Regions from separate parts of the Streptomyces sp. NPDC021093 genome, predicted to be linked through region 1. Evidence: riboswitches for the same ligand, from Rfam matches in the RefSeq annotation. Region 1 holds a riboswitch; each other region holds the start of a gene.
What was found. Region 1 has a riboswitch for cobalamin ahead of metE (5-methyltetrahydropteroyltriglutamate--homocysteine S-methyltransferase). Riboswitches for the same ligand answer to the same signal wherever they lie in the genome.

Region 2: linked by a shared signal. The riboswitch ahead of ACH4SP_RS38685 (ribonucleoside-diphosphate reductase subunit alpha) and the one ahead of metE (5-methyltetrahydropteroyltriglutamate--homocysteine S-methyltransferase) in region 1 are both predicted to bind cobalamin.
Region 3: linked by a shared signal. The riboswitch ahead of ACH4SP_RS21740 (CbtB-domain containing protein) and the one ahead of metE (5-methyltetrahydropteroyltriglutamate--homocysteine S-methyltransferase) in region 1 are both predicted to bind cobalamin.
Region 4: linked by a shared signal. The riboswitch ahead of ACH4SP_RS18705 (cobalamin biosynthesis protein) and the one ahead of metE (5-methyltetrahydropteroyltriglutamate--homocysteine S-methyltransferase) in region 1 are both predicted to bind cobalamin.

Annotation. Positions count from the first base shown of each region.
Region 1 covers NZ_JBIRQJ010000002.1:658,644-664,157, reverse strand. The annotation lists gene aceB (malate synthase A) at 592-2,199, shown strand; gene ACH4SP_RS07930 (3-hydroxybutyryl-CoA dehydrogenase) at 2,196-3,101, shown strand; cobalamin riboswitch at 3,275-3,493, shown strand; gene metE (5-methyltetrahydropteroyltriglutamate--homocysteine S-methyltransferase) at 3,657-5,514, shown strand, end outside.
Region 2 covers NZ_JBIRQJ010000017.1:20,028-25,541, reverse strand. The annotation lists gene ACH4SP_RS38690 (ribonucleotide-diphosphate reductase subunit beta) at 1-698, opposite strand, end outside; gene ACH4SP_RS38685 (ribonucleoside-diphosphate reductase subunit alpha) at 698-3,094, opposite strand; cobalamin riboswitch at 3,234-3,375, opposite strand; gene ACH4SP_RS38680 (GNAT family N-acetyltransferase) at 3,446-3,946, opposite strand; gene ACH4SP_RS38675 (CstA-like transporter-associated (seleno)protein) at 4,102-4,290, opposite strand; gene ACH4SP_RS38670 (carbon starvation CstA family protein) at 4,407-5,514, opposite strand, start outside.
Region 3 covers NZ_JBIRQJ010000006.1:632,730-638,243, reverse strand. The annotation lists gene ACH4SP_RS21760 (HAD-IIA family hydrolase) at 1-677, shown strand, start outside; gene ACH4SP_RS21755 (hypothetical protein) at 782-1,354, shown strand; gene ACH4SP_RS21750 (class F sortase) at 1,434-2,123, shown strand; gene ACH4SP_RS21745 (CbtA family protein) at 2,096-2,899, opposite strand; gene ACH4SP_RS21740 (CbtB-domain containing protein) at 2,916-3,134, opposite strand; cobalamin riboswitch at 3,169-3,331, opposite strand; gene ACH4SP_RS21735 (GAF and ANTAR domain-containing protein) at 3,630-4,457, opposite strand; gene ACH4SP_RS21730 (GAF and ANTAR domain-containing protein) at 4,516-5,268, opposite strand.
Region 4 covers NZ_JBIRQJ010000005.1:617,082-622,595, reverse strand. The annotation lists gene ACH4SP_RS18720 (lysozyme) at 1-198, shown strand, start outside; gene ACH4SP_RS18715 (anion permease) at 355-1,641, shown strand; gene ACH4SP_RS18710 (hypothetical protein) at 1,655-1,876, shown strand; cobalamin riboswitch at 1,990-2,128, shown strand; gene ACH4SP_RS18705 (cobalamin biosynthesis protein) at 2,165-3,157, shown strand; gene ACH4SP_RS18700 (cobyric acid synthase) at 3,154-4,725, shown strand; gene ACH4SP_RS18695 (putative cobaltochelatase) at 4,818-5,514, shown strand, end outside.

The sequences.
Region 1 (5,514 bases):
GCCGCAGGCGGTGCCCCGCACGCACCACTCGGCCACCACCCGCAGGGCCCCGCACGCACCGGCCGTCCACCGCCTGCTGTGTCTCGCACACAGACGGCGCACCGCAACAACCCATCGAACGCGCCGCCCAGCCCGCCGCAGGCGCTGCACCGCACCCACCATCCAGCCCGTCGCCTGCGGTGCCCAGCCCACCAGCGGCACACCGCAGGCAACCCACCGCACCCACCACCCGGCCCACCACACGCGCTGCACCGCACACACGACAGCCCACCGCAGCCAACTCGCCGTACGCACCACCCAGCTCACCGCATGCGATGCCCCGCACGCACCACCCAGCCCGCCGCAGGCAACGCACCGCCGGTGGACGAGCCCGCCGTGCCCCCTCCGGGCACGGCGCGGCGCCGAAGTCCGCCCCGCCGTCCTGCGCCGCGCTGAAGTTCGCCCCGTCGTCCCGCGCCGCGCCGGAGTCCGCCCCGTCGTCCCGCGCCGCCCCGGACTCCGCCCCCTCGTCCCCCCTGTCCGCCCGTATCCAGGCGCGGGCCCGCTCCCCCGCCCCGAGCCGTCCGCACACCTCTCGCTGAGGAGACCCGTATGACGACCACCACCGCTCTGCGAGGCACCGGCACCGTTCAGGTCCTCGGCGTGCCGGGCGACCGCCACGACGAGATCCTCACTCCCGGGGCCCTCGACTTCCTCGCCCGTCTCGACGCGGCCTTCGTGCACCGTCGCCTCGACGTGCTCACCGAGCGCCGCCGCCGGGCCGAGCGCGCCGCTTCTGGCGTCCCGCTCACCTTCCCGCTGACCGGCACGGCGATCCGCGCCGACACCGGCTGGCGCGTCGCACCGCCCGCCCCCGGTCTGACCGACCGCCGGGTGGAGATCACCGGCCCGCCGGACCGGCGGACGGCCGTCGAAGCCCTCAACTCCGGTGCCCAGGTCTGGATGGCGGACTTCGAGGACGCCACGTCGCCCACCTGGCACAACGTCATCGGCGGTCAGCTCACCCTGCTCGACGCCGTCGAGCGCCGCCTCGGCTTCACCACCGCCGATGGCAAGGAGTACCGGCTCCGCGACGACGCCGACCTCGCCACCATCGTCGTACGCCCCCGCGGCTGGCACCTCGTCGAGAAGCACCTGGTCGTGGACGAACGGCCGCTCTCCGCCTCGCTCGTGGACTTCGGCCTGTACTTCTTCCACTGCGCGCAGCGACAGATCGACGCCGGGCGCGGCCCGTACTTCTACCTCCCCAAGCTGGAGAACCGCGAAGACGCCCGCCTGTGGAACGACGTCTTCCTCCTCGCCCAGGAGCTGCTCGGCATCCCCCGCGGCACCGTCCGCGCCACGGTCCTCATCGAGACGGTCCCCGCCGCGTTCGAGATGGAGGAGATCCTCTACGAACTCCGGGAGCACGGTGCCGGGTTGAACGCGGGACGCTGGGACTACCTGTTCAGTCTGATCAAGACCCTCGGCCACCGCTCCGACTTCGTCCTGGCGGACCGCTCGCAGATCACCATGACGGCCCCCTTCATGCGCGCGTACACCGACCTCCTGGTCCGCACCTGCCACAGGCGCGGCGCCCATGCCATCGGCGGCATGGCCGCACAGATCCCCGGCCAGGAACCGGCCGCCGACGAGGCCGCCTTCGCCGCGGTGCGGCTGGACAAGGAGCGCGAGGCCGAGGACGGCTTCGACGGCACCTGGGTGGCCCACCCCGGCCTGGTGCCGCTGAGCCGCACCGCCTTCGACGACGTGCTCGGACAGCGTCCGCACCAGATCGACCGCACCCGTGAGGACGTCGACGTGGCGCCCGCCGACCTCCTCGCGGTCCGCCGCTCCGGCGGCACTCCCACCCCGGAGGGCATCCGCACCAACGTCTCCATCGCGCTGCGCTACTTCGACGCCTGGCTGCGCGGAGAGGGCGCCGTCCCCCTGAACGGCCTGGTGGAGGACGCGTCGACAGCCGAGATCGCCCGCGCCCAGATCTGGCAGTGGATCCGGCACGGCTGCGTCACCCGTGACGCGGTGCGCCGGATCGTGGACGAGGAGGTGGCCGCCCTGGGCGCCGAGTACCCGTGGGCACAGGTCGACGAGGTCCGCGCGCTCTTCGAACGTGCCGCCCTGGCAAGGGACTTGCCCGCCTTCTTCACCACCGACGCCTACACCCGCCACCTCGTCACCAAGTCCGGAGGCCGCTCGTGAACACTCCGATCAGCACGAACGCCCCGATCAGCACGAACGCGACGATCAGCAGGGTCGGCATCGTCGGCGGCGGGCAGATGGGCGCCGGAATCGCGGAGGTCTGCGCACGCGCCGGGCTGCACACGGTCGTCTGCGAGGCCGACGCCCTCGCCGCCCGCGCGGCTCGCGAACGCGTCGCCGTCTCCCTGGAACGCGCCGTCCAGCGCGGCAAGCTGGACCGCATCTCCGCCGAGTACGCCATGGAGCGGCTGGTCTTCACCGGCAGCCTCGACGACCTCGCCGACCGGCAACTCGTCGTCGAGGCCGTCGTGGAGAACCCCGCCGCCAAGACGGAGGTCTTCGCCGCGCTCGACAAGATCGTCGAGGACCCCGAAGCCGTACTGGCCACCAACACCTCCTCGATCCCCGTCATGCGCCTGGGCATGGCCACCCGCCGCGCGGACCGCGTCCTGGGGCTGCACTTCTTCAACCCGGTGCCCGTCCTCCCGCTCGTCGAGGTGGTGACCTCGCTCCACACGTCGCCCCAGGCGGTCGCCCTCGCCGAGGAGTTCGCCACCACGGCGCTCGGCAAGACCGTGGTCCGCTCCCAGGACCGCGCCGGATTCGTCGTCAACGCCCTCCTCGTCCCGTATCTCCTCTCCGCGATCCGGATGGCCGAGTCCGGGTTCGCCACCGCCGCCGACCTCGACGCCGGCATGGAACTGGGCTGCGCGCACCCCATGGGACCGCTGAAGCTCGCCGACCTGATCGGTCTGGACACGGTCGCCTCCATCGCGGAGTCCCTCTACGACGAGTTCAAGGAACCGCTGTACGCCCCGCCGCCACTGCTCCAGCGGATGGTCGAGGCGGGACTGCTCGGCCGCAAGACGGGCCGCGGATTCCACCGGTACGACCAGGGCTGAGGGGCCAGGGCCGGTCGCGGCGCCGAGGGGCGTGCGACAGGGGAGAAGCCGGGTGCGCCAAGGGCGGGAGGTCCGCGGCGCACCCGGCCGCACGCTTGATTCCCGCTGGAAACCGTGTCTCTTTTCACGCTCCGGAGTACGAACCCCCGTGACGGCAGGGGGTCTCGGCGCCTAGTGTGTCGGGTGCAACTGGTTCGCCCTGCCCGCCAGGCAGGCGCGTCGTAAGAGGGAACCCGGTGAGAATCCGGGACTGCCCCGCAGCGGTAAGTGGGAACGACCGCCGTCATGAGCACTGGGTCCGGCCAAGGACCCGGGAAGCGACGGCCAGTAGGAATCTGCCCCGGCAGGTGTGCCCGCGAGTCCGAAGACCTGCCCGTTGCCCGTACGCGACCGTTCGCGTGCGGACATCCCGGTGACCTCGTGGGCGGGTCGGCGTACATATCAGGTGGAGACCGCGCCCGTCGCGCGCGTGCCGATCCACCTGGTTCCGTCATCCCTTCGCGTCCGTGATCCGTCTCCGGGATTCTCAGGAGTCATCTCGCGAAGGAGATTTCCGTGACAGCGAAGTCCGCAGCCGCGGCAGCACGATCCACCGTGTACGGCTACCCCCGCCAGGGCCAGAACCGTGAGCTCAAGAAGGCCATCGAGGGCTACTGGAAGGGCCGCGTCACCGCCGCCGCCCTCCAGGAGGCCGCGAAGGACCTGCGCCGCACGAACTGGCAGCAGCTGGCCGACGCCGGCATCCACGAGGTGCCCACCGGTGACTTCTCGTACTACGACCACGTCCTGGACACCAGTGTCATGGTCGGCGCTGTCCCCGCCCGCCACCGCGGCGCCGTCGCCGCCGACGTCCTCGACGGCTACTTCGCCATGGCACGCGGAAACCAGGACGTGGCACCCCTGGAAATGACCAAGTGGTTCGACACCAACTACCACTACCTCGTACCTGAGTTGGGCCCGGACACCGTCTTCGCGGCCGACTCCACCAAGCAGGTCGCCGAGCTGAAGGAGGCCCTCGCGCTCGGCCACACCGCGCGCCCGGTCCTCGTCGGCCCGGTCACCTATCTGCTGCTCGCCAAGCCCGCCCCCGGTGTCGCAGCCGACTTCGAGCCGCTCACCCTGCTGGACCGGCTGCTGCCCGTGTACGCCGAGGTCCTCGCCGACCTCCGGGCGGCCGGGGCCGAATGGGTGCAGCTGGACGAGCCCGCCCTGGTCCAGGACCGCACCCCGGCGGAGCTGAACGCCGCCGCCCGCACCTACCGCGAGCTGGGTGCCCTCACCGACCGGCCGCAACTCCTCGTCGCCTCCTACTTCGACCGGCTCGGCGACGCCCTCCCGGTGCTCGCCAAGGCGCCGATCGAGGGTCTGGCACTGGACTTCACCGATGCCGCGGCCGCCAACCTCGACGCGCTGGCCGCGGTCGGCGGGCTGCCCGGCAAGCGCCTGATCGCGGGCGTCGTCAACGGCCGCAACATCTGGATCAACGACTTCGAGAAGTCCCTCAGCACGCTCGGCACCCTCCTCGGCCTCGCCGACCGGGTCGACGTGGCCGCCTCCTGCTCCCTCCTGCACGTCCCCCTCGACGCACAGGCCGAACGCGACGTCGACCCGCAGATCCTCCGCTGGCTGGCCTTCGCCCGGCAGAAGACGACCGAGATCGTCACGCTGACCAGGGGCCTGACCCAGGGCACCTCGGCCATCACCGCCGAACTCGCCGCGAACCGCGCCGACCTGGCCTCCCGCGCCAATTCCCCCATCACCCACGACCCGGCCGTCCGCAACCGGGTCGCCGCCGTCACCGACGCGGACGGCCGCCGCTCCGCACCGTACGAGGAGCGGGCCACCGCCCAGCGCGCCCACCTCGGGCTCCCGCTGCTGCCCACGACCACCATCGGGTCGTTCCCGCAGACCACCGAGCTGCGCACCGCGCGCGCCGACCTGCGCGCCGGACGCATCGACACGGCGGGCTACGAGGAGCGCATCGAGTCCGAGATCCGTGACGTCCTCTCCTTCCAGGAGAAGGCCGGCATCGACGTCCTGGTGCACGGCGAGCCCGAGCGCAACGACATGGTGCAGTACTTCGCCGAACAGCTCACCGGCTACCTGGCCACCCAGCACGGCTGGGTCCAGTCCTACGGCACCCGCTACGTCCGCCCGCCGGTCCTGGCCGGCGACATCTCGCGGCCCGAACCGATGACGGTGCGCTGGACGTCGTACGCGAACTCCCTCACCGACCGCCCGGTCAAGGGCATGCTGACCGGTCCCGTGACCATGCTCGCCTGGTCGTTCGTACGGGACGACCAGCCGCTCGGCGACACCGCCCGCCAGGTCGCACTCGCCCTGCGCGACGAGGTCAACGACCTTGAGGCGGCCGGGACTTCGGTCATCCAGGTCGACGAGCCCGCGCTGCGCG
Region 2 (5,514 bases), on a different contig from region 1:
GGCTCTTCCTTGCGGACGGTGTCCACGACCTCGAACGCGAAGTTCATGTGCATGGTCTCGTCGCGGAACACCCAGTTGGTGCCCGTGGCGAGGCCGTGCAGCAGACCGCGCGAGCGGAACCAGTAGACGTAGGCGAACGCACCGTAGAAGAAGAGACCCTCGATGCACGCCGCGAAGCAGATCAGGTTCAGCAGGAAGCGGCGGCGGTCGGCCTTCGTCTCCAGCCGTTCGAGCTTCTCGACCTCGTTGATCCACTTGAAGCAGAACTGCGCCTTCTCGCGGATCGAGGGGATCTCCTCGACCGCGTCGAAGGCCGCCGCGCGGTCCTCCGGGTCGGGCAGGTAGGTGTCGAGCAGCGTCAAGTAGAACTGGACGTGCACGGCCTCCTCGAAGAGCTGGCGGGACAGGTACAGCCGCGCCTCGGGGGAGTTGATGTGCTTGTAGAGCGTGAGCACCAGGTTGTTCGAGACGATCGAGTCGCCGGTCGCGAAGAACGCGACCAGACGGCCGATCATGTGCTGCTCGCCCGGGGTCAGCTTCGCAAGGTCGGCGACGTCCGAGTGGAGGTCGACCTCCTCGACGGTCCAGGTGTTCTTGATCGCGTCCCGGTAGCGCTCGTAGAAGTCCGGGTAGCGCATCGGGCGGAGAGTCAGCTCGAAGCCGGGGTCGAGCAGGTTCTTTTCGGAGTTGGTGCTCATTACTGGCAGGCCTCGCAGGACTCGGGGTTTTCCAGGGAGCAGGCGAGCGCTTCGGCGTCCGTCACCTGCTGCACGGGGATGTTGGCGGAGGGGGCCGGGGCCTCGGCGGACGCCTGGGAGCCGGCGGCGCGCGCGATCCGCGTGGCGGGGCGCGAGCGCAGGTAGTACGTCGTCTTCAGGCCCTTCTTCCAGGCGTACGCGTACATCGAGCTGAGCTTGCCGATGGTGGGCGTTTCCAGGAAGAGGTTCAGGGACTGCGACTGGTCGAGGTACGGGGTACGGGCGGCGGCCATGTCGATCAGGCCGCGCTGCGGGATCTCCCACGCGGTGCGGTACAGGTCGCGGACCTCGGCCGGGATCCAGCTGAAGCCCTGGACCGAGCCGGACGCGTCGCGCAGCGCCTCGCGGGTCTGCGCGTCCCAGACGCCCAGCTCCTTGAGGTCACGCACCAGGTAGGAGTTGACCTGGAGGAACTCGCCGGAGAGCGTCTCGCGCTTGAAGAGGTTGGAGACCTGCGGCTCGATGCACTCGTACACACCGGCGATGGACGCGATGGTGGCGGTGGGCGCGATGGCCAGCAGCAGCGAGTTGCGCATGCCGGTCCTGGCGATGCGGGCGCGCAGCGCGTCCCAGCGCTCCGGCCAGGAGACCTGGACGCCGTAGTGGTCGGGGTGCAGCACGCCGCGCGCGGTGCGGGTCTTCTCCCAGGCGGGGAGGGGGCCCGAGCGCTCGGCGAGGTCGCAGGACGCCTCGTACGCCGCGAGCATGATCCGCTCGGCGATCTTCGTGGAGAGCGCGGCGGCCTCCGCGGAGTCGAACGGCAGCTTCAGCTTGAAGAAGACGTCCTGGAGACCCATGGCGCCGAGGCCCACCGGACGCCACTTCGAGTTGGAGTTCCCGGCCTGCTCGGTCGGGTAGAAGTTGATGTCCACGACGCGGTCGAGGAAGGTGACGGCCGTGCGGACCGTCTCGTCCAGGCGGTCCCAGTCGATGTCGCGGGTGGCGGTGTCGACGAAGGCGCCCATGTTGACCGAGCCGAGGTTGCAGACGGCGGTCTCGCCGTCGTTCGTGACCTCAAGGATCTCGGTGCAGAGGTTGGAGGAGTGGACCGTGTGGCCCGGCTCCGCCGTCTGGTTGGCGGTGCGGTTGGAGGCGTCCTTGAACGTCATCCAGCCGTTGCCGGTCTGCGCGAGGGTGCGCATCATGCGGCCGTACAGCTCGCGCGCCGACATCGACTTCTTGGCGAGACCGGCGGCCTCCGCCTTGCGGTAGGCGGCGTCGAACTCCTCGCCCCACAGGTCCACCAGCTCGGGGACGTCGGCGGGGGAGAAGAGCGACCACTGGCCGTCCTGGTCCACGCGGCGCATGAACTCGTCCGGGATCCAGTGCGCCAGGTTCAGGTTGTGCGTACGGCGGGCGTCCTCGCCGGTGTTGTCGCGGAGCTCCAGGAACTCCTCGATGTCCGCGTGCCAGGTCTCCAGGTAGACGGCGGCGGCGCCCTTGCGCCGGCCGCCCTGGTTCACGGCCGCGACCGAGGCGTCCAGGGTCTTCAGGAACGGCACGATGCCGTTCGAGTGACCGTTGGTGCCGCGGATCAGGGAGCCGCGGGCGCGGATGCGGGAGTACGAGAGACCGATGCCGCCGGCGTGCTTGGAGAGGCGCGCGACCTGGTGGTAGCGGTCGTAGATCGAGTCCAGCTCGTCCATCGGGGAGTCGAGGAGGTAGCAGGACGACATCTGGGGGTGGCGGGTGCCGGAGTTGAAGAGCGTCGGCGAGGACGGGAGGTAGTCCAGGCGGCTCATCAGGCGGTACAGCGAGGCGACCTCGGCGAGAGCCCGCTCGCTGTCGTCCTCGGCCAGACCGGAGGCCACGCGCAGCATGAAGTGCTGCGGGGTCTCGATGACCTGGCGGGTGATCGGGTGGCGCAGCAGGTAGCGGCTGTAGACCGTGCGCAGGCCGAAGTACTCGAAGCGGTCGTCGCCGTCCAGGTCGACCAGCTCGTCCAGAGCCGCCGCGTGCTTGGCGACGAAGTCGGCCGTACGGTCCGCGATGAGCCCTTCGCGGTGGCCGACGGAGACGGACTCGGAGAAGCAGTTCACGCCCTGGGTGGCTGCTTCGTCCCGGATCGTACGGGCGAGCAGGCGGGCCGCGAGGCGCGAGTACGCCGGGTCCTCGGAGATGAGTCCTGCGGCGGACTCGGTGGCGAGCTCTCGCAGCTCGGCGGCGTCCGAGCGTGCGTTGCGCCCACGCAGGGCGGCGGCTGCGACCCGGCCGGGGTCGGTGTCGGGCAGGTCGGCGGTGAGGTCGGTCAGGGTGCGCAGGAGCGCGGTCCCGGGCGCGTCCTGGCTGTCCTGAGACTGTTGTGCGGTGGCCGGATCGACTGGCGCGATGGTCACGTGGGGGCTCTCCCTCGCTCGGCGCGGGGCCTGCGGCGGAGGGGGCGCGCGGGCACACGGCACCCCGGAAAGGGGCGCACGTCGCCTGGCGTCCACCGGCCCAACCACGAGGCCCGGACGTATCGGTATCCGGTTCGGTCGAGCCGGATGCGCTGTCGGCAGGTCCTCGGACTTGGCGGTACGCAAAAGCGCACATGACACACCGTTGCGGGACAGTTCCGGATTCTCACCGGATTCCCCTGCGACGACAGCGAGCACGAGCATACATGTGGTGGGTCCTCGTTGGAGAACCCACCACATCTTGTGTCGCGCGTCGCGAGGCTTCACAAGTGGAAGCGGGCCAGATGGGTCCTAGAGCTCCAGTTTGTACGTCAACAGGGACAGTCCAGGCACCGGTTCCCAGTCCCGTTCCGGCGTCCGTACGAAGCCCAGCCGCTCGTAGATCCGGTGTGCCCCGAGCATGGTCGGCTGGGTCGACATCACCAGCCGTACGACGCCCTCCTCGGCCTTCGCACGGGCTATGCAGGCGCGTACGAGGCTCTCGCCCGCCCCGCGCCCCCTGGCCCGGTGCGCGACCGCGAGCATGCGGAACTCGGCCTCGCCGGGGACGGCGATGTCCTGCAGCTCGGTGCCCTGCGGGGCGTAGGTGACGGTGCCGAGGAGCGTGCCGTCGGCATCGGCGGCGACCAGCAGGTCGGCCCGGGCGGCACGGGAGGCGGCGTCGCGCAGCACGAGCAGATACGGATCCTCCGCGCCGTCGTCGAGGAAGCCGTCGTCGAGGGAGACGCGGGCGGTGATCTCGCCGACCTCGGTGTATTCGTGGGGCTCGGCGAGCCTGATCGTGATGTCCATGGAGGGCAGTGTGCAACGCGTACGGCCCGGCGGCCCACCCCGTTTCGAGGGGCGGGACACCAGGCCGTACGAGAGGGCTCAGCGGGTCCTCAGCGAGGTCCTGACGGATCCTGACGAGGTCCTGGCAGGTCCTCGGCGAGGTGCGGGCGAGGTGCTCAGCAGCAGCGGAAGCCCGACCTGGGGTCGCCCTCGCGGGCGTCCGTGCGGCTGCGCTCGAAGGCGCGGCGGGTCATCACCCGGGCGCCCGGGTCGTGCGACCGGGCGTGTGCGACATACCGGTCGTACGTCGCCTCTCCGGTCACTTCCCGTACGTACCAACGCAGTCGGCCCAGCCGGTGGCGCACCGCGGCGACGGTCCGGGCGGTGACGCTCCGGGCGCCGGTGGTCCGTGCACCGGCGGCCCGGGTACTGGCGGTCCGGGCGTCGGCGGTCCGGGCGTCGGCGGTCCGGGCGGTGGTGTTCACACCTTCTCCTCCTCGCTTCCGCGCGGGCCGCCCTCCGGGCCGACGCCCGCCGCGACCAGCTCCGCCTTCTCCTCCTTGGTGGCGAAGAGCGAGGCGGGGGCGACGATCTTCGACTCGACGTAGGGGGTTTCGCTGAGCGTGACCGCGGCCGGGTGGCGGATCGCCTTCAGGCAGGCGCGGCAGGCCTCGAAGAGGACCACGACGATCAGCACGGCGAAGAGGATCGAAAGGACCCCGTCGACCGTGGAGTTGGTGACGATGGTCTCCATCTGGTCGCGGTTCTTGGCGAGTCCGACCTTGTCGAGGCCCTTGTCGAGTGCGCTCTGGTAGACGTCGCGCTGGGCGAAGAAGCCCACCTTCGGGTCGGCGGAGAAGATCTTCTGCCAGCTCGCGGTGAGCGTCACCGCCACGTCCCAGAGCAGCGGAACGGCCGTCACCCAGGCCCACTTGAGGCGGCCGGACTTGATCAGCAGGGTGGTGCAGACGGCGAGTGCGACGGCGGCGAGCAGCTGGTTGGCGATGCCGAACAGCGGGAAGAGCTGGTTGATGCCGCCGAGCGGGTCGTGCACGCCGACCCAGAGGAAGTAGCCCCAGGCGATGACGACGATCGCGCTGGCGATCCAGACGCCGGGCCGCCAACTGACGTTCTTGAACGGCTTGTAGATGTTGCCCAGCATGTCCTGGAGCATGAACCGGCCCACGCGGGTGCCCGCGTCGAGCGTCGTCAGGATGAACAGCGCCTCGAACATGATGGCGAAGTGGTACCAGAACGCCTTCATCGCGGCGCCGCCGAAGGCCGCCGAGAAGATCTCCGAGAGGCCGAGCGCGAAGGTCGGCGCGCCGCCCGTCCGGTGCAGCAGGCTGGCCTCCTCGACGTCCTTGGCGGCCTGTGCCAACTGGTCGGGGGAGATGGTGAATCCGAGGTTGCCGACGGCTGTGGAGGCCGCCTGGACGGTGTCGCCGACCACGCCCGCGGGCGCGTTGACCGCGAAGTAGAGGCCGGGGTCGATGATGCAGGCGGCGATCAGCGCCATGATCGCGACGAACGACTCGACCAGCATGGAGCCGTAGCCGATCGTCCGGATCTGCGTTTCCTTCTGGATC
Region 3 (5,514 bases), on a different contig from region 1:
TCCGGGACACCGGCAAGCCCTTCCTGGTGCTCACCAACAACTCCATCTACACCGCCCGTGACCTGCACGCACGCCTCGCCCGGATGGGCCTGGACGTGCCGGTCGAGAACATCTGGACCTCCGCGCTCGCCACCGCCCGGTTCCTGGACGACCAGCGCCCCGGCGGCACCGCGTACGTCATCGGCGAGGCCGGTCTGACCACCGCGCTGCACGACATCGGGTACGTGCTCACGGACCACAAGCCGGACTACGTCGTCCTCGGCGAGACCCGGACGTACTCCTTCGAGGCCCTCACCAAGGCGATCCGGCTGATCAACGGGGGCGCCCGCTTCATCTGCACCAACCCCGACGAGACCGGGCCCTCCGCCGAGGGCCCGCTGCCCGCCACCGGTGCGGTTGCCGCGCTGATCACCAAGGCGACCGGCAAGAAGCCGTACTTCGCGGGCAAGCCCAACCCGCTGATGATGCGCACCGGCCTCAACGCCATCGGCGCGCACTCCGAGACCAGCGCGATGATCGGCGACCGGATGGACACCGACGTGCTGGCGGGCCTGGAGGCGGGCATGGAGACGTTCCTGGTGCTCACCGGGCTGACCGGCAAGGACGACATCGACACGTACCCGTTCCGGCCGTCCACCGTCGTCGACTCGATCGCGGACCTGGTCGAGCGCATCTGACAGCGCGCAGGGGGACCGCAGGGGCCCGTACGGCGCAGTGACGGGCCCCTGCGGATGCGGAACCTCACGTCCGGGTGAATCTTCGGAGTACCAGGAGGTTCACCATGCGCTCATCGCAGCTCACTCTGTGTGCGGGTGCGGTACTCGCGGCGGTACTCGTCCCCGCGCCCGCCGCCCTTGCCGCAGTACCGGCCGTCCCACCGGCCTTCCCCGTGCCGGCCGCCGTGGCCGAGAACGAAGAGTCCCACGGCAGCGTCACCGTCACCCCGTCCACCATCGCGGCCGGCGGGGAGGTGGATCTGCGGGTCAGCGTGTGCGGCGGCAAGAAGGCCGTCGGCACGTCGGAGGCGTTCTCCTCGCCCGCGTACTTCAACCCCGCCGCCGACGGCGGCCTGTTCGCCGAGGCGCGCATCCGCTCCGACGCCCAGGGCCGCGACTACGGCATCACCGTCAAGTGCGAGGACGGCGCGGGCAACGCCAGCGGCAACGTCACCGTCGTCCACCACAGGACCGAACCGACCGCTCCCGTCCGCGCGGGCGGCGGCGGCACCGCCCTGGCCGCCGAGTCCGACGGCCCCGGCACCTCGCACACCCTGATCGGCCTCGGCCTCGCGGGTGCGGCAGCCGTCGCCATCGCCGGCCGCTCGGTGCGCCGCCGCCGCAACACCTCGCACTAGAGGGCGCCCTGTAGGGGCGCGGGGAACTGCGCGACCAGCCACAACGGACCCGCGCGAAGAACGAAGGGAGCACACCACCATGGGCACCGACCACCCCGCTTCCGGCAAAGGCCGGATGCTCACCGGCATCGCCTGGGCGGTGCTGCTCCTCGGACTGTGGCTGTGGGGCCGCGACCTCACCGACGGCGCGGGCGGCAACTCCGCCCCGACCACCGGTGACGTGGCCGCGGTGGGACGCCCACTGCTGCAGGTCGAACTGCCCGACGCGCACGAACCGTTCGCGGGCGTCCGCCCCGGCCGTCTCGACGTCCCCTCGCTCGGCATCAGGGCGCCGGTCAGCGCGCGCGGGCTCGACGCAGGGGGCGCGGTCGACCCGCCGCCGTACGAGCAGCCGCGCGAGGTCGGCTGGTACCGCGACGGCACCCGTCCCGGAGCGAGCGGAGTCGCACTGCTCGTGGGGCACGTCGACACCAGGAGCAAGCCGGCCGTGTTCTACGGCCTCAGCTCCGCCCGTCCCGGCGAACAGGTCAAGATCACCGGGGCGGACGGAACGGTCACCGAGTTCACCGTCGAGGACGTCCAGGTCTTCAGCCGGGACAAGTTCGACGCGAAGAAGGTGTACGGACCGCGCGAGGACGGCCGCGCCGAACTGCGGCTGATCACCTGCGGCGGTACGTACGACCACAACGCCCGCTCCTACACGGCCAATGTGGTCGTCTCCGCCTATCTGACGGGCGTCACTCAGGCCCCGGCGGCCGCCACGTCCTGAGCGGGTGCGGCCTGAGCGGGGGCGGGTGAACCGGCCCGCTTCGCGGCACGCAGCCCCAGTCCGCCGAAGACCGCGGCGAACACGGCCCACAGCAGCAGCTGCGACCCGAGCGACAGCACCCGGAAGTCCCACAACAGCGTTGCCGGTACGGGGACTTCATCCGGATTGCCGGGCAGCAGGAACAGGACGGCGAGAGTGGCCGCCCCGGTCAGGAACACCGCGCCGTGCCGCACCGGCTCCGCCTTGCCCGCCAGGCGCACGTAGAGCTGCCAGGCCAGCAGCATGCCCAGGATCGAGATGACCACGGCGGCCAGCCACAGCGTCTGGCGTTCGCCGACGGTGTTGGCGTCGCCGACGCCGGGCGGCGCGGCCGGGTAACGCAGCCCCGGCAGCAGCGCGACCGCGACGAACGCCGCGGCACAGAACGCGAGGGCACGCGGCCAGGCCCGTACCAGGAAACCGGTCCGACGGTGCACCAGCGCGTAGGCGACCGCGAACAGCGCGCCCATGGCCAGGCCCGCGATCACGGCCGTGACGACCAGGCCGAAGTGCTGCTGGGAGCGGGAGAAGAGTTCCTCGTGGTGCTCGGCTACGGCGCCCGCCGCCGCGTGGGCGTGCTCGGCCGCCTCCGCCTTGGCCGAGCGCGCCTCTTCGAGGACGATCGCCCGGTCCATCACCGGCTCGGCGAGGAGGAGTGAGAAGAGGCCCGTGACCAGGCCTGCGACCCCGCCCGCCGCGAGACCGCGGCCGAGCAGGGTGAGAGTGGGGTTGCTCATGTGCGTACGGCCCCGATCAGTGGCAAGGGGCACCGAAGAGGTGCCGGCCGTCGTGCGAGAACTCGTGCAGGTAGCTGCCGGTCGCGGAGATGATGTGGCCGTTGTCCATGAACACGGCGTACAGCGCGATCAGTGCGACGATCACGGCGGCGGCCAGGATCAGCAGATCCCGGGTGCGGGTCGTCGCGGACGCCAGGTCGGTGGTCTGTACGGACTGCTGGGCAGACGCGGACATGTCGGGTGAGCCTCCTTCTGGGGTTTCCACGCCCCAAAGCAGGAGGACGACGGGTCAGTTCCTGACTCCCACGGCCGCATGCGGCAGCTGTGGTCACAGTGGCGGGACCGCCCCGGAATCGCACCGGAGTTCCTGTCCACCGTCGCCTCGAAGTGTGGAGTTGTCCTCCGGAGAGTCCCAGCCTGGCTGTGCACTGTCAATATGCCCCAGGGGGGCGTGCGAGATGACCCAGGGGCGCGCGAAGGTACCTGGCCCGGCCGACTGCTCGCTCCCCCCGGAGCCGTCGGCCGGGCTGGTCCTCGACCGCGCGCGCACGAACTGCGGGAGAAGCCCGGCGCCGTCGCGGGAGGTTCTGGGAAAACCAACTCGGAATACGGGCCGGGGGCTGGGGCCGCATCACCACTCTAGAGCGGTCAAGCGCCGTTCTCCATAGCGCAATTGACGCAATGTCACGGCAAAGTAGCTGCGGGTGTCACTCTTGTGGTCACCGCAGCGTCAGCGGGAACCCTTTTCTTCGCTCTTGTCCTTGCTGAGGCGCTTCGCGGGGGACCCCCCGCGGGATTTCGTACGGGACTCCGCAGGGGGTTTCCTACGGATCTCCGCCGAGTCCAGCGTCCCCAGGACGAGCTCCAGCGCCACCTCCGACAGCGCCAGCTGACTCCGTCGGGCATACGACCGCAGCTCGGTGAACGCCTCGTCCACCGAGATCGCCCACCGCTCGGCCAGCATCCCCTTGGCCTGCTCCAGGCGCACCCGGTTGGTCAGCGCCGTCTGGAGCTGCCCGGCGAGCAGTTCGTTCTGCCGGATGGTGCGCTGCTGGAGGATGCCGATGGTCGCGGCGTCCGCGAGGGCCTGTGCCAGTTCGACGTCGCCGGGGCCCAGCTTCAGGTGGGGCGTGGTGGCGAACAGGTTCAGGGCGCCGATCACCGTGTCGCGCAGCCGCAGCGGGATCGCGTACGTGGTGTGGAAGCCGTACTCCCGGGCGCGCGGCGCGAACACCGGCCAGCGCTCCAGGGTCTCCGGGGTGTCCAGGGCGACCGGCAGGACGGCCGTACGGCCGCGGAAGCAGTCCAGGCAGGGGCCCTCCTGATGCTGGATCTCCAACAGGTCCAGCAGCCAGGCGCGTTCGTCGGACGACGCGGCGGTCTGCAGCTGGCCGTGCTGGTTGACCAGCATCAGCCCGGCGGCCGACACGTCGAGCAGCTCCACGCAGCGGGCGGCCAGCCGCTGGAGGAATTCGATCACGTCGAAGTCGTCGACCAGGGTGTCGGCGAGCTCGACGAAGGCCGTCGCGATCTTCTGTTCGCGCACGGTGCTGTCCATGCCTGTCACCTACATCTGTCGTGCTGCCGAGTGGGGCGCCCGGAGCGCTTCCCAAGAGTCATCGTGCCGTTTCCGATCCGTCGCCGTCGCGCAGTGCTCCGTCCGGGGTGAAACGCAGTCGCCGTGCCACGACGTCCCTGGCTACTTCCAGGATGGGCTCATCGGCGGCGTACGCATATGCCCGCAGCCGTACCAGGGCCGCCGCCGGGGGCACTCCCAGCCGTACCGAGATCATTCCGGTGGCCTGGTGCACCTCCGCCCGGTACAGCGACGCGTCGATCGCCAGCCAGTTGCCGGCACCGGGATCCTCGGGCTCCGTACTGCCCAGCAGGGTCAGGGTCAGCGCGTCGGAGAACACCAGCAGGTCGGCGATCGACCGCTGGTCCAGCGGTCCTGGCCCGGCCCGCCTGCAGGTGAGCACCCCCACCAGGATCGCGCCGATCTGCAGCGGTACGGAGAACACCGCCCGCACCCCGAGCTTCTCCGCGCCGGGCAGGAAGCCGGGCCAGCGCTCCCGGGAAACCAGGTCCAGATCGCCCTCCAGGACGAGCCGGCCGGTGCGCAGCGCATCCGTACCGGGACCCTCGCCGAGCGTGAACTGGAGATCCTCCAGCGCGACGTCCGCAGGACCGGAGAACCACACGGGTTCACCGCCGCTGTGCTGCAGCGCGGAGGCGCCGCCGGAGAGCGTGACGGCCAGCCCGTCCACGCCCAGAACCTCGGCGCAGTGGCGGGCGAAGGACCCGTCGAGTCCGGCTGTGCGGCGGACCGCCAGTTCGTCGAGCAGGGCGGTCATGCGGGTGGTGACCACGCCCTCCTCCCGAGGTGTGCTGAGCGGGGTACTGCAGAGTGTGATGGAAGTGTGCCGCAAAGACGTCCGAAGTGTGACCGCCGGAGCGCCTCATCGTATCCGGCTGCCCAGGAACAGGCTGGCCGAACGCGGTGCAACAGGTTCTCCACGAAGCAGGGCACGCCTCGTGGGGCAGGGCGCCGGTGTGTCAGGATTGGATTCGACCGGATCTGTCCGGGCAGGGGCGCCAGGGGGGTTGCCTCGGAA
Region 4 (5,514 bases), on a different contig from region 1:
TGCACCGGGAAGAGCCGGGCCTTCGGCGGGAACCACGCGCTGTGGCTGGCGCGCTACAACTCCTCGCCCGGCGCGCTGCCGGCCGGCTGGTCGTACTGGACCTTCTGGCAGTTCAACAACGGCCGGGGCGCACTTCCGGGTGACCAGAATCTCTTCAACGGCTCACACGGCCGATTGAGTGCCTTCACGCGTCGTTGACGCCCTTGCGAGGGCCCGCCCGCGCCGCCGTTCCGGTGAAAGCGGAACGGCGGCGCGGTGTTTCGGGTCACCGGTACGCCCTCCCCAGTTCACCTTCCGTTCACTCGGGTTACCTACGTTCCAACAGCCACTGACCTCAAACGATTGCCTGGGTAAATGGAACACATCACGCTCCTCCTCGGAATCGTGATCGTCACCGCTCTCGTGTTCGACTTCACGAACGGTTTCCACGACACAGCCAACGCGATGGCCACCACCATCTCGACCGGCGCACTCAAGCCCAAGACGGCGGTGGCCATGTCCGCCGTGCTCAACCTCGTTGGTGCTTTCCTCTCCGTCGAGGTCGCGAAGACGATCTCCGGCGGGCTCATCAACGAGAGCGGCATCACCACAGAAGTGATCTTCGCGGCGCTCGTCGGCGCGATCCTCTGGAACCTGTTGACCTGGCTGATCGGCCTGCCGTCCAGTTCCTCCCACGCACTCTTCGGCGGCCTCATCGGCGCCACACTGATGTCGGTCGGCACCTCGGGCGTCAACGGCAGCGTCGTCATCACCAAGGTGCTGCTGCCCGCGATCGCCGCGCCGATCGTGGCCGGCATCGCCGCCTACCTCGCCACGAAGCTCACCTTCAAGCTGGCGTCCAAGACCGACGAGAAGTCCACCGCCAAGGGCTACCGGGCGGGCCAGATCGCCTCCGCCGGTCTCGTCTCGCTCGCGCACGGCACCAACGACGCGCAGAAGACCATGGGCGTCATCACCCTGGCCCTGGTCACCGGCAACGTGCTGGCCCCCGGCGCGAACCCGCCCCTGTGGGTCATCGTCTCGGCCGGTGTCGCCATCGCCGCCGGTACCTACCTCGGCGGCTGGCGCATCATCCGCACCATGGGCAAGGGCCTCACCGACCTCCGTCCGCCGCAGGGCTTCGCCGCCCAGACCGGCGCCGCGACGGTCATCCTGGCCTCCTCGCACCTCGGCTTCTCCCTCTCCACCACCCAGGTCTGCTCCGGCTCCGTGATGGGCGCCGGACTCGGCCGCAAGGGCGGCGTCGTCCGCTGGTCGACCGCGACCCGGATGTTCGTCGCCTGGGGTCTGACGCTGCCGGCGGCCGGCCTGGTCGCCGCCGCCGCGGAGTACCTGACGGGTCAGGGCGCCTGGGGCGTCACCGTCGTGGCGGTCCTGCTGGTCGCGGGCTCCGGCGTGATCTGGGCCCTGTCGCGCCGCAAGCCGGTCGACCACACCAACGTCACCGCCGACGACCTGGACGCGCCGGCCCCGGCCGAGCCCGCGGGCGTCGTCACGACCGCCATGGCGGCGGTCACCCCGCCCCCGGCCGGTGTGTTCCCGCACGAGGCCACGCACACCACGACGGGCGACCTCAAGGCCACCCTCCACTCCCCCGCCGGAACCCCCACCGAGGCGGCCCGCCCGGCCGCATCGGTCTAAGGACGCACACGACATGAACATCGACTGGGCAGCTCTCGGCACCGTCTTCGGCGTCAGCCTCGTGGCCACCGTGGGTCTGGTGGGCCTGTTCACCCTCGGCATCGTGGGCCTCTCCAAGCAGGAGAGCGCCGCCGCTTCGGGCGGTTCCGCAACCATGGCGCGCACCGGCGCGTACGCCTGCTTCGCGCTGTGCGCGGCGGCCGTGGCGTACGGAATCTTCCTGATCGTCGTCTGAACCCGCACTTCGCCCCACCCCGCCGCCCCGCGCCCCGTGCGCGGGGCGGTTCTGCGTACGCCCCTCGGGCCCGGGGAGCACCGCAGGTCAAGCCCAGGTTGACGGGTGTTCTCGGGGCGTGGTGGACTGCCGGAGCCAATACGGCGGCATGGAGAGGAAGCCGGTGCGAATCCGGCGCGGTCCCGCCACTGTCACGTACCGACCCACCCGGTCGTACGGAAGCCAGGAACTCCCAGCCGCTCGTCACGTCGAACCAGGGCGCGGACCCTGAGTTAAGGACACATCGCCATGCCCGGCTGCGGAACCCGCAGTTCAGCCGCCCCCTGTCCGAGTTCCGCCCGCGTCTTCGCCTACGGCGCCGCCGCCGGACTGCTCGGCGACCTCCTGCTCGGCGATCCCCGGCGGGGCCACCCCGTCGCCGCCTTCGGACGTGCCGCCGGCGCGGTGGAGCGGACGCTGTGGCGCGACCACCGCGGCTGGGGCGCACTGCACACCCTGGTCTGTGTCGGCGGAGCCGCCGGAGCGGCGGCCGTCGCCGCGCGCGCCGTACGCCGCTCCCCCGTCGCTTCCGTCGTCCTGACCGCCGCCGCCACCTGGTCCGTTGTCGGCGGTACGTCGCTGGGGCGCGAGGCCCGTGCCGTCGGCGGGGCGCTCGCCGCCGGTGACCTCGACGTCGCCCGCGAGCGGCTGCCGCACCTGTGCGGGCGGGACCCGCAGGCCCTGGACGGGCAGCAGATGGCGCGCGCGGTCGTGGAGTCGGTCGCCGAGAACACCTCGGACGCGGTCGTGGGCGCGCTGGTCTGGGGCGCGGTCGGCGGCGTGCCGGGGCTGGTGGCCTTCCGCGCGGTGAACACCCTGGACGCGATGGTCGGCCACAAGTCGGCGCGCTACCGGCGCTACGGGTGGGCGTCGGCCCGCCTCGACGACGTCGCGGGCTGGCCGGGTGCCCGGCTGACGGCCGCACTGGCGGTGCTGGCCGGGGACGACTCGCGGGGTGCTCTCGCGGCCTGGCGGACGGATGCGTCGAAGCACCCGAGCCCCAACGCGGGCCCGGTGGAGTCCTCGTTCGCGGGCGCCCTGGGCGTCACGCTCGGCGGGACGCTGTCGTACGCGGGGCGGGTGGAGCACCGGGCGGTGCTCAACGGGGACACCGGGCGGCCCGTGGCCGTACCGGACATCGAGCGTGCGGTGCGGCTGTCGCGCCGGGTGAATGTGCTGGCGCTGGCCGTGTGTGCGGCGGGGCGGCTGGCGTTCTCGTACGCGAAGGGGCGTAACTCATGAGTGGCGGCGGGCTGTTGGTCGCGGGGACCACGTCGGACGCGGGCAAGAGCGTGGTCACGGCGGGGATCTGCCGGTGGCTGGTGCGGCAGGGGGTGAAGGTCGCCCCGTTCAAGGCGCAGAACATGTCGCTGAACTCGTTCGTGACGCGCGAGGGCGCGGAGATCGGGCGCGCCCAGGCGATGCAGGCGCAGGCGGCGCGGGTCGAGCCGACCGCGCTCATGAACCCGGTGCTGCTCAAGCCGGGCAGTGACAGGTCCAGCCAGGTGGTGCTGCTCGGCAAGCCGGTGGGCGAGATGAGCGCGCGGGGCTTCTTCGGCACGGCGGGCGGCAAGGAGTACGGCAAGGGCGTACAGGGCGGCCACCGGGAGGCGCTGCTCGGGACGGTGACCGAGTGCCTGGCCCAGCTGCGCGGCCAGTACGACGCGGTGATCTGCGAGGGCGCGGGAAGCCCCGCGGAGATCAATCTGCGCCGTACGGACATCGTGAACATGGGGATCGCGCGGGCCGCCGACTTCCCGGTGGTGGTGGTCGGGGACATCGACCGCGGTGGTGTCTTCGCGTCGTTCTTCGGTACGACGGCGCTGCTCGCGCGGGAGGACCAGCGGCTGGTCGCGGGGTACTTGGTGAACAAGTTCCGGGGCGATGTGTCGCTGCTTGAGCCGGGTCTCGACATGCTGGAGGACCTGACCGGGCGCAAGACGTACGGCGTGCTGCCGTTCGCGCACGGGCTCGGCATCGACGAGGAGGACGGCCTGCGGGTGTCGATGCGCGGTGCGGTGCGCGAGTCCGTGGTGGCGCCGCCGGTCGGCGAGGACGTGCTGCGGGTCGCGGTGTGCGCGGTGCCGCTGATGTCGAACTTCACGGACGTGGACGCGCTGGCCGCCGAACCGGGAGTGGTCGTGCGTTTCGTGGACCGCGCCGAGGAGCTGGCCGACGCGGACCTGGTGGTCGTGCCGGGAACCCGGGGCACGGTCCGGGCGTTGGAATGGCTGAGGGAGCGGGGGCTCGCGGAGGCCCTGGTGCGGCGGGCGGCCGAGGGTCTGCCGGTGCTGGGGATCTGCGGCGGGTACCAGATGCTGGGGACGCGCATCGAGGACGAGGTCGAGTCGCGGGCCGGACTGGTCGACGGGCTGGGGCTGCTGCCGGTGCGGGTGCGGTTCGCGCGGGAGAAGACCTTGGCGCGGCCGGTGGGCGAGGCGCTCGGCGAGTCCGTCGCGGGTTACGAGATCCACCACGGGGTGGCCGAAGTCCTGGGCGGGGAAGGGTTCATCTCTGATGACGATGGACATGGCTTGGACGGGTGCCGGGTGGGTTCCGTCTGGGGCACCCACTGGCACGGGTCGCTGGAGAGCGACGCCTTCCGGCGCGCCTTCCTGCGGGAGGTCGCGGCGGCGGCCGGGCGGCGTTTCGTGCCGGCGCCGGACACGAGCTTCGAGGCGTTGCGGGAGGAACAGCTCGACAAGCTCGGGGACTTGATCGAGGAGCACGCGGACACGGACGGGTTGTGGCGGCTCATCGAGTCGGGTGCGCCGGTGGGCCTGCCGTTCGTGCCTCCAGGGGCCCCGTAGGGGCGCGGGGAACTGCGCGACCAGCCACGAAGGACCCGCGCGGAACCGTTCAAGCGAATTGGTGTGGAGCCGGAAACGACGATGGAGACCGTATGAGTACGCCTTACCCCTTTACTGCGATCGTCGGGCAGGACGACCTCCGGCTCGGGCTGCTGCTCAACGCCGTGTCGCCCGCCGTGGGCGGTGTGCTCGTGCGGGGGGAGAAGGGCACTGCCAAGTCCACCGCCGTGCGCGCGCTGGCGGCGCTGATGCCGCAGGTGCCGGTGGTCGACGGGTGCCGGTTCTCGTGCGATCCGGGGGCGCCGGACCCGGTGTGTCCCGACGGGCCGCACCAGGAGGCGGACGGCGTGTCGCGGGACGCGCGGATGGTGGAGCTGCCGGTCGGCGCGTCCGAGGACCGGCTCGTGGGGGCGCTCGACATCGAGCGGGCGCTGGCCGACGGCGTGAAGGCGTTCGAGCCGGGCCTGCTGGCGGACGCGCACCGCGGGATTCTGTACGTCGACGAGGTCAATCTGCTGCACGACCACCTGGTCGACCTGCTGCTGGACGCCGCCGCCATGGGCGCGTCGTACGTCGAGCGGGAGGGCGTGTCCGTGCGGCACGCCGCACGGTTCCTGCTGGTCGGGACGATGAACCCCGAAGAGGGCGAGCTGCGGCCGCAGTTGCTCGACCGGTTCGGGCTGACCGTGGAGGTGGCCGCGTCCCGGGACACCGACCAGCGGGTGGAGGTGGTGCGCCGTCGGCTGGCGTACGACGACGACCCGGCGGGCTTCGTCGCCAAGTGGGCGG